Neobacillus sp. PS2-9: one gene and its partner. The protein of the gene in region 2 binds, or shares a complex with, the protein of the main gene of each other region. Links are inferred from orthologs where the notes say so. Each region holds a gene or a part of one and is shown on either strand. Other genes may lie near its edges.

The links.
Region 1: the proteins of clpC (region 2) and mecA are in contact, whole or in part, in a solved structure (PDB 3PXG), measured with the Bacillus subtilis proteins. The link is inferred for Neobacillus sp. PS2-9 from one-to-one orthologs.

The regions. Positions count from the first base shown.
Region 1 is NZ_CP133269.1:3,932,335-3,935,734, forward strand. What follows is about bases 619-3,400. They hold mecA (adaptor protein MecA), read right to left. Parts: upstream 2,455-3,400; coding sequence 1,783-2,454; downstream 619-1,782. Other genes in these bases: cls (cardiolipin synthase), read right to left, coding at 619-1,548; spxA (transcriptional regulator SpxA), read right to left, coding at 2,734-3,129. Outside these bases: more of cls, read right to left, coding at 37-618. UniProt on the Bacillus subtilis protein: Enables the recognition and targeting of unfolded and aggregated proteins to the ClpC protease or to other proteins involved in proteolysis. Acts negatively in the development of competence by binding ComK and recruiting it to the ClpCP protease.
Region 2 is NZ_CP133269.1:5,120,963-5,129,884, forward strand. Bases 2,542-5,594 are described here. They hold clpC (ATP-dependent protease ATP-binding subunit ClpC), read right to left. Parts: upstream 5,263-5,594; coding sequence 2,821-5,262; downstream 2,542-2,820. Other genes in these bases: radA (DNA repair protein RadA), read right to left, coding at 2,542-2,701; RCG25_RS25675 (protein-arginine kinase McsB), read right to left, coding at 5,280-5,594. Also shown: RCG25_RS25655 (PIN/TRAM domain-containing protein), read right to left, coding at 1-45; DNA integrity scanning diadenylate cyclase DisA, read right to left, coding at 242-1,315; more of radA, read right to left, coding at 1,319-2,541; more of RCG25_RS25675, read right to left, coding at 5,595-6,350; RCG25_RS25680 (protein-arginine kinase activator protein McsA), read right to left, coding at 6,352-6,897; RCG25_RS25685 (CtsR family transcriptional regulator), read right to left, coding at 6,923-7,384. UniProt on the Bacillus subtilis protein: Competence gene repressor; required for cell growth at high temperature. Negative regulator of comK expression. May interact with MecA to negatively regulate comK.

The DNA of each region.
Region 1 (3,400 bases), 1.2 Mb from region 2 along the record:
GCGCTGGAGTTGGACAATTCACGAAGACGCGCTCGATTATAAAAGAGGAGATAGCAGCCTTGCCGTTGACTCTAAAATCCGCAAACCAAAATGCCGTTTTTGAAATGTGAGTAGATTGAGCTCCTTGGCATTTTTGAGATCATTTAAATATTCCATAACGAGTTTCTCCGTACTATTCGTTCGGAATAAAAATGCATTTACTTCAAAATTTAAATGAAAACTCCGCATATCCATGTTCGATGTGCCGATAGAGGCAAGTTCACCGTCGACAATAACAATTTTACTATGCATAAATCCTCTTTCATATTCGTACACCTTTACCCCAGCTTCCAATAATTCAGGAAAATAGGACCTTGAGGCATGAAAAACAATTCGTTTATCAGGACGGTTGGGAACAAGCAACCTGACATCCACACCGCTTAAAGCTGCCACTTTTATTGCCGAAAAGATATCTTCATCTGGAATAAAATACGGTGATGCAATCCAGACATTTTTTTTAGCCGATGTAATCATAGCGAAAAATATATTTTTTATAACACTCCACTCATTATCAGGACCACCAGCAATCAATTGAACCCCGCCATGACTTTTATCATCAAGTTGTGGTGATAAATATTCCGCTGTTAGAAAACTGTGGTTCGTCATGTAGTACCAGTCCTGCAAAAAAATGAGTTGGAGGGTACGAACGGCTTCTCCCTTTAACATCAAATGTGTATCCCGCCAGAAACCTATTTCTTTGTCCCTTCCTAAATATTCATCACCAATATTTAATCCGCCAACAAAGCCAATCGTTCCATCAATTACGATAATTTTTCTATGATTACGGAAATTAAATTTATTATTTAAAAATGGTAATCTTACTGGTCCAAATGGAACGGTTTCAATACCAGCTCCTCGTAAATCATTAATGTATGCTTTTGATAATTTCCAGGAACCAACTGCGTCGAAAAGGAATCTTACTTTAACACCTTGATTCGCCTTTTCAATCAAGATATCCTTGATTTCCTGGCCAATATGGTCATGTCGAACAATATAATATTCTAGATGAATATGGTGCCTTGCTCTTTTCAACTCATCAATAATGTTCCGGAAAGTCTCTTCTCCATTAGTCAGTACTTTTGTAGAAGTATCAAAAGAGATAGGGCTGTTCCCAAGCTTATGTGCAAGTGTAAATAATCTTCCTTGGTGCTCTCCGAGTAATCGGCGCTTCTCTTCACTTCTCGGATCGTCTTCCCCTTCAACCGTTAGAAAAGCCTGCTTATCTAAGAAATACTTCTTCCTAAACATTCTCTCCTTTCGATAATTACGTCCAAATAAAAGATAAAAGAAAAAACCAATTAGCGGAAAGCTTCCTAATACCACTAACCATGTGATGGTTTGCGTAGGATGTCGGTTTTCGAAGAAAATAACGATCCCAATAAAAATGACCGAAAACGTTATGAAGATACTTAAAAAACCAAATACTCCACCTTGTAATTGGTCACGAAAGAAAAACCATAGTACGGATAATACGGCTACAAACACTATAACCCTTACTGTGTTTTTCAGATTACTCACCTGCCAAAATATACCTTATTTAATCATGATATGAAAAGCATAAGCGCCTTGATCAGCCCCGACAGGCAAATGTTCTTCTGCAAGAAAAGTCGCTCTTTGACTTTCTTGCAGAAGGTTATTTGACCCGAGGGGCTAGGCGCTGGAGCTGGACAATTCTCAAAGTCGAATTTTATACTTTCTTATTATGTAAAAAAACCGATTTCAGTTTTGAAATCGGTATGCAAACTAGCCAAAATGTTTTCGTAATTCAGCAAAGACATTTTCGGAGATTATTTCTTTCCCATATTCTTGTACACGATGAATGGTTATCTGTGTTTCATATCCATATTCGAGTAAAATACTTAGAATGTCATCAATTTGATCTTCTTCAAACACATCTTCAGGAAATTCTGTATATAAATAGTACTTACCTTCAAAATGATAAAGTTTAGTCACTAAATCATCTAACCCTGGACGGCTTGAAAGCATAATAATATCTTCAAAATCTTTAAAAACGAGAAGAAATTCTAGAGTCTCTTCCTCTAAGAGGATCTCTTCTTCCTCTAAATGTTGTGGATTGAAATGTTGGTCTAAAAGTTCTTCAATTTTTTCATCCACCGGAATATCTTTCATTTTATCACTAGGAAGTGGGAGCTCGAACTTTTGCCCATCTTTAGAAAGCTGTGCTTTAGTAACCAGAACCTCTAACCCCTTCTCTAGAGCCTGAACCTGTATCCAAAGCGGACCTTCAACCACAAATTCTTCTTCGCCATGCACTTCATCCATCATTTCCCAAAAGAGTTCTTCACTTCGTTCACGATTGTACCATATTTCTTCACGGTCAAATCCTCTTTCCTCAATATCTCCATAGGAAATGTAAAATTTAACAGTATTTTCGTTAATACGTTCAATCTCCACCATAACCTCTCCCTTCCGTTTACCATATTGAAGGGACAAAATACCCCCAAGCAGATAATTCATCCTATTTGCCTTCATAAAAAAGGAAATATTCTTGTACTTTCATTTTATGACAAAAGCACTAATATGGGAAATAAAAAAGGTTAAAAACTAAAAAACCATTATAATGCCTATCGTTATTATTATGATAGTTTATTTATTGTAGCAAAATGCCTCTAAAAGAACAAATTTTTTGGATTAAATACAAAAAAGACCTCCTAATTATGAAGGTCTTATGATTTAATTAACCATCCGCTGCGCTTCCCTTAGTTGGAATGTACGCACTTTTCTTGGAAGAAACCGTCTAATTTCATCTTCGTTATATCCAACCTGTAACCGTTTTTCATCAATAATTATAGGTCGACGTAACAAGCCTGGATTTTCTTTAATTAATCCAAACAAATCCTGAAGCGGCATTGAATCTAAGTTGACATTCAATTTTTGGAATGTCTTTGATCTGGTTGAAATAATTTCGTCTGTCCCATCTTCCGTCATACGAAGAATTGCTTTAATCTCCTCCATGGATAGGGGCTCAGAGAATATATTTCTTTCAGAGTATGGAATCTCATGCTCTTCTAACCATGATTTTGCTTTACGACATGATGTACAACTTGGTGAAGTGTATAGTGTTACCATCCTAATTCACACTCCTCTATTATTTACGGATGTAATACTCTTATCAATATATAGAAATAAAACTATTTTTAACTTAAATTTTATAATTGTAACACAGTTGTAATTAAAATGATTATAAATAAGGAATTTCTATAATTATTATACACCACTGATACTAAAAAAGGTATCCCTTTTTCCAAATATTATAGAAAGGAAAGAAATACATGACTCATATTATATTAGACGAATGATGTGAAGAAAAGTTTCAATAAATTTACGATTTTACATTTAA
Region 2 (8,922 bases):
ACCTCCCATAATGAGGAAGCATGCCTGCACAATACGTTTTAACATTCCTTCACCTCCTCTAATTCATTATAAACATTTTCTTAAAATTGAAACGTTAATTTGATGATTATTTTTCCAAAATGTAAATCGTTTGAAATATATTCGTTATTAGAAAGGAATAATGATTACTTCCCATAGGTTAGCACTGGAAAAATCCATTGTCAAACAATTGGAAATCCCTACTCCCACTCTATATATATCCTTATAGATGGCGATCGGTATATAGGCGATCTTTGACTAATTTAAACCCTTCTTTAATTTTTTTAGCCCGAACTTCCCCAATCCCTTCCACTTCATCTAGCTCTTCTACTGTTGCCATCATAATTTTAGATAGCTCCCCAAAGCTGCTAATCAAGTTTTCAATAATGATGGACGGCAGTCTCGGAATTTTATGAAGGATGCGATAGCCACGCGGTTTCTTATTTTCTTCCAAATGAACATAACCATGGTAGCCCATTAATTTTAATAAAACCGTATCCTCGATATTTCCACTGGCAGTCAATACCTGCATTCTCTGCAAAACTTCACGTGCCTTAATATCCCGTTCAAATGCGTAATCTTTGATAATTAAGAGTGTTTCTTCTTCTAATTCCATTAATATTTCATTCATCTGTAATCGAATGAGCCGTCCTTCTGTTCCAAGTTCATGCAGAAAGGATAATAGTTCATTTTTTATCTTTAACACCATTTCAAACCGATGAAGAACAAGCAAGAAATCGTTATATGTAACCGACTCCTCAAATTCAAGAATACTTAGGTTTGTTATACTCTGCTCCAGCACTACCTTATACTTTTCTAGCGTCTGAATCGCTTGGTTTGCTTTTGTTAAGATGACGGAGATATCTTTTAACGAATAGCGGAAATTCCCTTGGTAAAGGGTAATGACATTTCTTCTTTGTGAAATGGCAATGACAAGTGTTTTCGTTTGTCTAGCTACTCGTTCAGCCGTACGATGCCGCATGCCTGTTTCGGTCGAGGATATTTCTGAATTGGGGGCAAGCTGGGCATTAGCAAAAAGAATCTTATTTCCTAATTCATTTAAAATAATTGCACCATCCATTTTTGCTAACTCATATAAAAAGCTTGGTGAAAAGGGACAATTAATCTCAAAACCTCCATCGACAATACTTTTCACCTTGTCATTGTATCCCACGACAATCAGCCCGCCTGTATTTGCTCTTAGAACATTCTCAATCCCCTCGCGAATAGGTGTCCCTGGTGCAATAAACTGTAATACCTCATTTATTGATTGTTCACCAAGCTTTTTATTTTCCATCTGCTACCCTCCCAACGCTGCTTTGAGTGCCTCACTAACGGAAGATACGCCTATTAGTTGAACTCCCTCTGGTGCCTTCCAGCCTCCTAAATTGTTTGCAGGTAAAATCACTCGTTCAAAACCTAATTTTGCAGCTTCTTGAACGCGCTGCTCAATTCTTGAAACCCTTCTTACTTCACCCGTTAGTCCGACCTCGCCAATAATACAGTCAGTCGGTTTTGTTGGCTTATCTCTAAAACTGGAAGCAATACTAACCGCAACAGCTAAATCGATCGCAGGTTCATCTAATTTGACGCCCCCTGCAACTTTTAAATAGGCATCCTGATTCTGCAAAAGCATACCCACTCTCTTTTCTAAAACCGCCATTAACAGTGGTACACGGTTATGGTCAATACCCGTTGCCATTCTTCGCGGGTTACCAAAGCTAGTTGGTGAAATTAACGCTTGTATTTCAACTAACACCGGCCGTGTCCCTTCCATCGAGGCTACTACGGTCGAACCTGCCGCTCCACGGGAACGTTCTTCCAAAAAAATTTCCGATGGGTTCTCTACTTCATCGAGGCCAAATTCCTTCATTTCAAAGATACCCATTTCATTGGTTGAGCCAAAGCGATTCTTCACAGCCCGTAAAATCCGATAGGTGTGATGTCTTTCCCCTTCAAAATAAAGAACAGTATCCACCATGTGCTCTAACAGCCTAGGCCCCGCAATAGACCCTTCCTTTGTCACATGACCCACGATAAAAATAGCAATCCCTTTGGTTTTACCAATTCTCATTAATTCAGAGGTACATTCACGAACCTGAGATACACTACCTGGTGCTGATGTTACATCTGGATGGAAAATGGTTTGGATTGAGTCAATAATAACAAAGCTAGGATTTGTACTTTCAATGGTGCGGTTAATTTCATCAAGATTGGTCTCTGAGTATACAAATAAGTTTTCAGATGCAATACCTAATCGTTCTGCACGGAGCTTTGTCTGCCTCATTGACTCCTCACCAGATATGTATAATACCTGATTCCCTTTTTTAGCTAACTGCGAAGAAACTTGCAGCAAGAGGGTCGATTTTCCGATTCCCGGGTCTCCCCCTATTAAAACCAATGAACCCTTAACCACTCCACCGCCAAGTACACGATTCAGCTCATTTAAGTCAGTTAATATTCTCGGTTCATTTTCCATCTCAATAGATGTAATAGGCATTGGTTTGGTTAAGATATTTGAACCGCTTGGAGAATGGGCAAACGCTCCTCTTCTTGTTGTACCCGTTACTTCAACCTCTTCAACCATCGAATTCCATTGTCCGCAGCCTGGACATTTTCCCATCCACTTGGGAGACTCATATCCGCACTCCTGACACATAAACTTTGTTTTTCGTTTTGCCATCGATTTCTTCTACCTTTCCATATATCCCAAAAATGAAAAAAGAGGTACACGGTTGGACTTTATTCACGTGTACCTCTGCTTGACCATATCAAACTAAATGATTCAGTGATGGAAATGGTCTATTTTACTAAACTAGTTTTTTCAGCCATTCTTACGACAAACTCACCATCAACTACATCAATTATAGCATGCTGACCTGTTAATAAGGTGCCTTTTAACAGCTCTTCAGAAAGACGGTCTTCAATATGCTTTTGAATCGCTCTGCGTAACGGTCTTGCACCATATTCTGGGTCATACCCTTCTTGGGAAATTTTCCCCCTTGCGGCAGCTGTTAATTCTAATGAAATATTTTGTTCATTTAGACGCTTAATTAATTGATCAGATAGCAATGTAACGATCTCATCCAAATGCTTCTTCTCTAACGCATGGAAAACAATGATTTCATCAATCCGGTTCAAGAATTCAGGACGGAAGGCTTTCTTTAGCTCTTCCATTACTTTCCCCTTCATGTCTTTGTAATCATGCTCGCCATCCTGGATATTAAAGCCCACATACTTGTTTCGCTTCAGGGCTTCCGCACCAACGTTGGATGTCATAATGAGAACTGTATTTCTGAAATCCACTGTTCTTCCTTTTGAATCTGTTAAACGGCCATCTTCAAGGACTTGAAGGAGAATATTAAACACATCTGGATGTGCCTTTTCAATCTCATCAAGCAGAATAACAGAGTATGGTTTCCGGCGGACCTTTTCCGTTAATTGACCGCCTTCCTCATAGCCGACATATCCTGGAGGGGAACCTACAAGTCTAGAGGTAGAGTGCTTCTCCATATATTCAGACATATCGATCCGAATCATCGCATCCTCGTCACCAAACATCGCCTCAGCAAGGGCACGCGCCAATTCCGTTTTACCCACTCCAGTAGGTCCAAGGAAAACAAAGGAACCAATAGGGCGCTTTGGATCTTTTAATCCGGCTCTAGCACGACGTACCGCTTTTGAAACAGCAATGACTGCTTCCTCTTGGCCAATGACACGGGAATGCAGTAATTCCTCTAAATTAAGTAACTTAGCTGTTTCTGTTTCTGCAAGCTTAGAGACAGGTACTCCCGTCCAGCTTGATACCACAGTTGCAATATCCTCTACTGTTACTTCATTGTTTTCTTTTCCTTGCTTTTCCTTCCACGTCTTCTTCGTTTCTTCTAACTGTTCGCGAAGACGCTGCTCTGTATCTCTTAGTGACGCAGCCTTTTCAAACTCCTGGCTTTGTACTGCCGCATCTTTTTCCTTACGTACTTCATCGAGCTTGACCTCTAATTCTTTTAAATTTGGAGGTGTCGTATAGGAACGGAGTCGTACCTTCGAGCCAGCTTCGTCGATTAAATCAATCGCCTTATCAGGCAGGAATCGGTCGGAAATATAACGGTCAGAAAGCTTAACTGCTGCTTCAATTGCTTCATCCGTAATCGAAACACGGTGGTGAGCCTCATATCGGTCACGCAAGCCTTGTAAAATTTGAACAGATTCTTCAGCAGTTGGCTCATCCACACGAATCGGCTGGAATCGGCGTTCTAGTGCAGCATCTTTTTCAATGTACTTTCGATATTCATCAAGCGTGGTCGCTCCGATACACTGAAGTTCGCCGCGTGCAAGCGATGGCTTTAAAATATTGGATGCATCAATCGCACCTTCTGCGCCTCCTGCCCCAATTAATGTGTGGAGCTCATCAATAAACAAGATGATATTCCCTGCTTGGCGGATTTCATCCATAACTTTTTTCAAACGGTCTTCAAATTCTCCGCGGTATTTGGTTCCGGCAACAACCGTTCCCATGTCTAGTGTCATTACACGCTTATCTCGAAGAATTTCAGGTACCTCATTGTTTACAATTTGCTGGGCAAGACCTTCAGCAATCGCTGTTTTACCCACTCCTGGTTCACCAATTAATACTGGATTGTTCTTTGTCCGGCGGCTAAGAACTTCAATGACACGCTGTATTTCTTTACTCCGGCCAATAACAGGATCCAGGCTGCCTTCACGGGCAATGGAGGTTAAATCTCGAGCAAGGCTATCGAGTGTTGGTGTATTAGCACTAACAGATGCTCCGCCCTGATGTCCCCCAGATTCATTACTTCCTAATAATTGAAGAACCTGCTGACGTGCTTTGTTTAAGCTTACACCCAAATTATTAAGTACTCGAGCAGCTACTCCTTCTCCTTCACGAATCAATCCCAGAAGGATATGCTCTGTACCCACATAAGAATGTCCTAGCTTTCTTGCCTCATCCATCGATAATTCAATGACCTTTTTCGCTCTAGGTGTATAGTGAATCGTTTGAGAAGCTTCTTGTCCTTTGCCAATTAAAGTTTCTACTTCCTTCTGAATTTTATCAGAACCCAATCCAAGACCATAAAGTGCTTTTGCTGCAATTCCTTCACCTTCTCGAACTAAGCCTAACAAAATATGTTCTGTTCCAATATTGTTGTGTCCAAGACGAATCGCTTCCTCTTGTGCTAATGCAAGAACCTTTTGTGCTCTTTCAGTAAAACGGCCGAACATCATATTCTCTTCCTCCTCACCTATTTTTGCTGTTCCATTTTAAGTCGTTCTCTAATTAAAGCTGCTCTCCTAATATCCCTTTCATGAGGTCTTAAAGGACCTCCGGCATATTGCTGGAGAAAACCTGGCTGTGTTAAAATCATTAATTCATTTAATATGGTTTTAGGCATGTTATCAATAAGGCCCATATCTATTCCAAGCCGTACATCAGATAAACACCTTGCTGCTTCCTTCGTTTCAATAATACGACTATTCGTTAGAACCCCCAACGAGCGAAAGACTCTGTCTTCTAATTGTATGTTCGAAGTTTTCCGTAATGCTTCCCTCGCTGACCTTTCTTGTGAGATGAGTTGGCTTACAACCCCTTTTAAGTCACGGCAGATGTCTACTTCTGATTTTCCAAGAGTAATTTGATTAGAGATTTGAAAAATATTACCTAGAGCTTCACTTCCCTCACCATAAATTCCTCGTACAACCAGCCCTAATTGGTTGATTGCTGGGATAATTCGATTAATTTGCTGCGTAAGGATTAACCCTGGCAAATGCATCATCACGGATGCCCGGAGGCCAGTTCCAACATTGGTAGGACAGCTTGTTAAATAGCCATACTGTTCATCAAACGCATATTGAATATTACTTTCTAGCCAATCATCTATTTCATTAGCAGCATCCAATGCTTCTGATAGTTGCAAGCCTGGAAACAAGCATTGAATTCGGATATGATCCTCTTCATTTATCATTATACTAACTTCTTCATTTTCGGTTAAAAGAACTGCACCATATGGTGAATCCTCCGCCAGATTCGGACTAATTAAATGCTTTTCTACTAGTACTCGTTTTTGTAGAGGCTGCATACTGTCAACTTTCAACAGTTCCATCTGTCCGAACTTTTGTAAATCCGTCTTTTGAAAAATTTCCTCCAAATTTTCTATAATTCTTTTTGCTTCTTCATGTGAAAAAAGTGTTGGAAATTTATATGCGTCAAAGTTTCGGGCTAAGCGAATCCGTGAACTAAGGACTATATCCGAATCAGGTCCCTCTTCGCTCATCCAGGAACTAACTGCCTGATTAAGAAAACGTTCAAGCGACACGTTATTCCCCTCCCTCTTCACTTCCATTTAATTGTTTCTCTAATGTGCGAATCTCATCGCGGATCTCCGCCGCTTTCTCAAATTCCTCGTGGGAAATGGCGTTCCGTAAATCATGTTTTAATTCATCAATTTGCTTACGGAGAAAGATACTGCCGCCAATTCGTTTTGGAATTTTACCGTTATGTGTCCAGTTGCCACTATGCAACCTTCGTAATACAGGTTTTAGCTGTTCTTTAAATGTGTCATAGCAATACGCACATCCAAAGCGCCCAACTTTTAAAAACTGAGGAAATGTCATGGAGCAGTGTTCGCATTGAAGGATTTCTTCTTGATGGAAAGGGCTTTGATTGGATTTTTGATATGAATCAATATTGAGTAGGCCTGCTAATAAGTTATTAAAAGCAAATCCTGTTTCTCCACCAATCATAAACATTTCGCCCTTTTCCTGCGCACATTTTTCACAAAGATGCACTTCTGTTTTTTCGCCATTAATGATTTTTGTAAAATGAAGTGCTGCAGGCCTTTGATTACATTCTTGGCAAATCATCTTTTCACCTCTCCAGCAGCAAAAATTATTTATATTTTAATGATGTTAACATAGCTTTTAGCATTCTCGCACGCAATTCATCTCGGTATGGAAGATCAATATATAATACTGAACGGTCAATTACACTTAACATAATTTTAGCTTCCCGATTCGTAATAATCTCTTCCTGAACCAGTCGTAAAATGACATCCTCAGCACTTGTTTGGCTAATGTGCTTTTGAATAAGTGAGAGCAGTTGTTCAATTAAGTGGGCCAAATCATGGGATTGAACCTTCATAATTCTGATGTATCCACCCCCACCTCTCTTGCTTTCGACAATATAGCCTCTTTCTATGGTAAAACGAGTGTTTATAACGTAATTAATTTGTGAAGGAACACATTGAAATTTATCAGCGATTTCACTTCGTTTAATTTCAACAAGGTCTTCCTCACTCATTTCAAGGACTTGCTTTAAGTATTTTTCAATGATATCGGAGATGTTTCTCATCTTCCCACCCCCTATCTTTCTGACTTTGACTATCTTTGACTTTAATTATACTGAAAACTTTATGTAGATGCAACGATTCCCTACTAATGATTTTCCCCAAATCTCGCGGTTGCGAAACCTTTAATTGTTTAAAAAATTTCATGATTGGAGGTTTAGAATCTAGATAGTTTGGGTGTTGAGGGATATTATCTTTTAATGATATACAAAAAAAAGACAACCCATCAAAGGTTGTCTTTTTTTTTGCCTGGCAACGTCCTACTCTCACAGGGACTTTCGTCCCAACTACCATCGGCGCTGAGAAGCTTAACTTCCGTGTTCGGTATGGGAACGGGTGTGACCTTCTCGCCATAATTACCAGACTATTTTGTTAGAGAGATCGTTCTCTCAAAACTAGATAATGCAGAAGAAGTGTTTGTAAACTACGAGTTCGCTTTAAAAATTGGTTAAGTCCTCGAACGATTAGTATCAGTCAGCTCCACATGTTACCACGCTTCCACCTCTGACCTATCAACCTGATCATCTTTCAGGGTTCTTACTAGCTTGACGCTATGGGAAATCTCATCTTGAGGGGGGCTTCATGCTTAGATGCTTTCAGCACTTATCCCGTCCGCACATAGCTACCCAGCGATGCCTTTGGCAAGACAACTGGTACACCAGCGGTGCGTCCATCCCGGTCCTCTCGTACTAAGGACAGCTCCTCTCAAATTTCCTGCGCCCACGACGGATAGGGACCGAACTGTCTCACGACGTTCTGAACCCAGCTCGCGTACCGCTTTAATGGGCGAACAGCCCAACCCTTGGGACCGACTACAGCCCCAGGATGCGATGAGCCGACATCGAGGTGCCAAACCTCCCCGTCGATGTGGACTCTTGGGGAGATAAGCCTGTTATCCCCGGGGTAGCTTTTATCCGTTGAGCGATGGCCCTTCCATGCGGAACCACCGGATCACTAAGCCCGACTTTCGTCCCTGCTCGACTTGTAGGTCTCGCAGTCAAGCTCCCTTGTGCCTTTACACTCTACGAATGATTTCCAACCATTCTGAGGGAACCTTTGGGCGCCTCCGTTACTCTTTAGGAGGCGACCGCCCCAGTCAAACTGCCCACCTGACACTGTCTCCCACCCCGATAAGGGGTGCGGGTTAGAATTTCAATACAGCCAGGGTAGTATCCCACCGACGCCTCCACCGAAGCTAGCGCTCCGGCTTCTCAGGCTCCTACCTATCCTGTACAAGCTGTACCAAAATTCAATATCAGGCTACAGTAAAGCTCCACGGGGTCTTTCCGTCCTGTCGCGGGTAACCTGCATCTTCACAGGTACTATAATTTCACCGAGTCTCTCGTTGAGACAGTGCCCAGATCGTTACGCCTTTCGTGCGGGTCGGAACTTACCCGACAAGGAATTTCGCTACCTTAGGACCGTTATAGTTACGGCCGCCGTTTACTGGGGCTTCGATTCAGAGCTTCGCGTGAGCTAACCCCTCCTCTTAACCTTCCAGCACCGGGCAGGCGTCAGCCCCTATACTTCGCCTTGCGGCTTC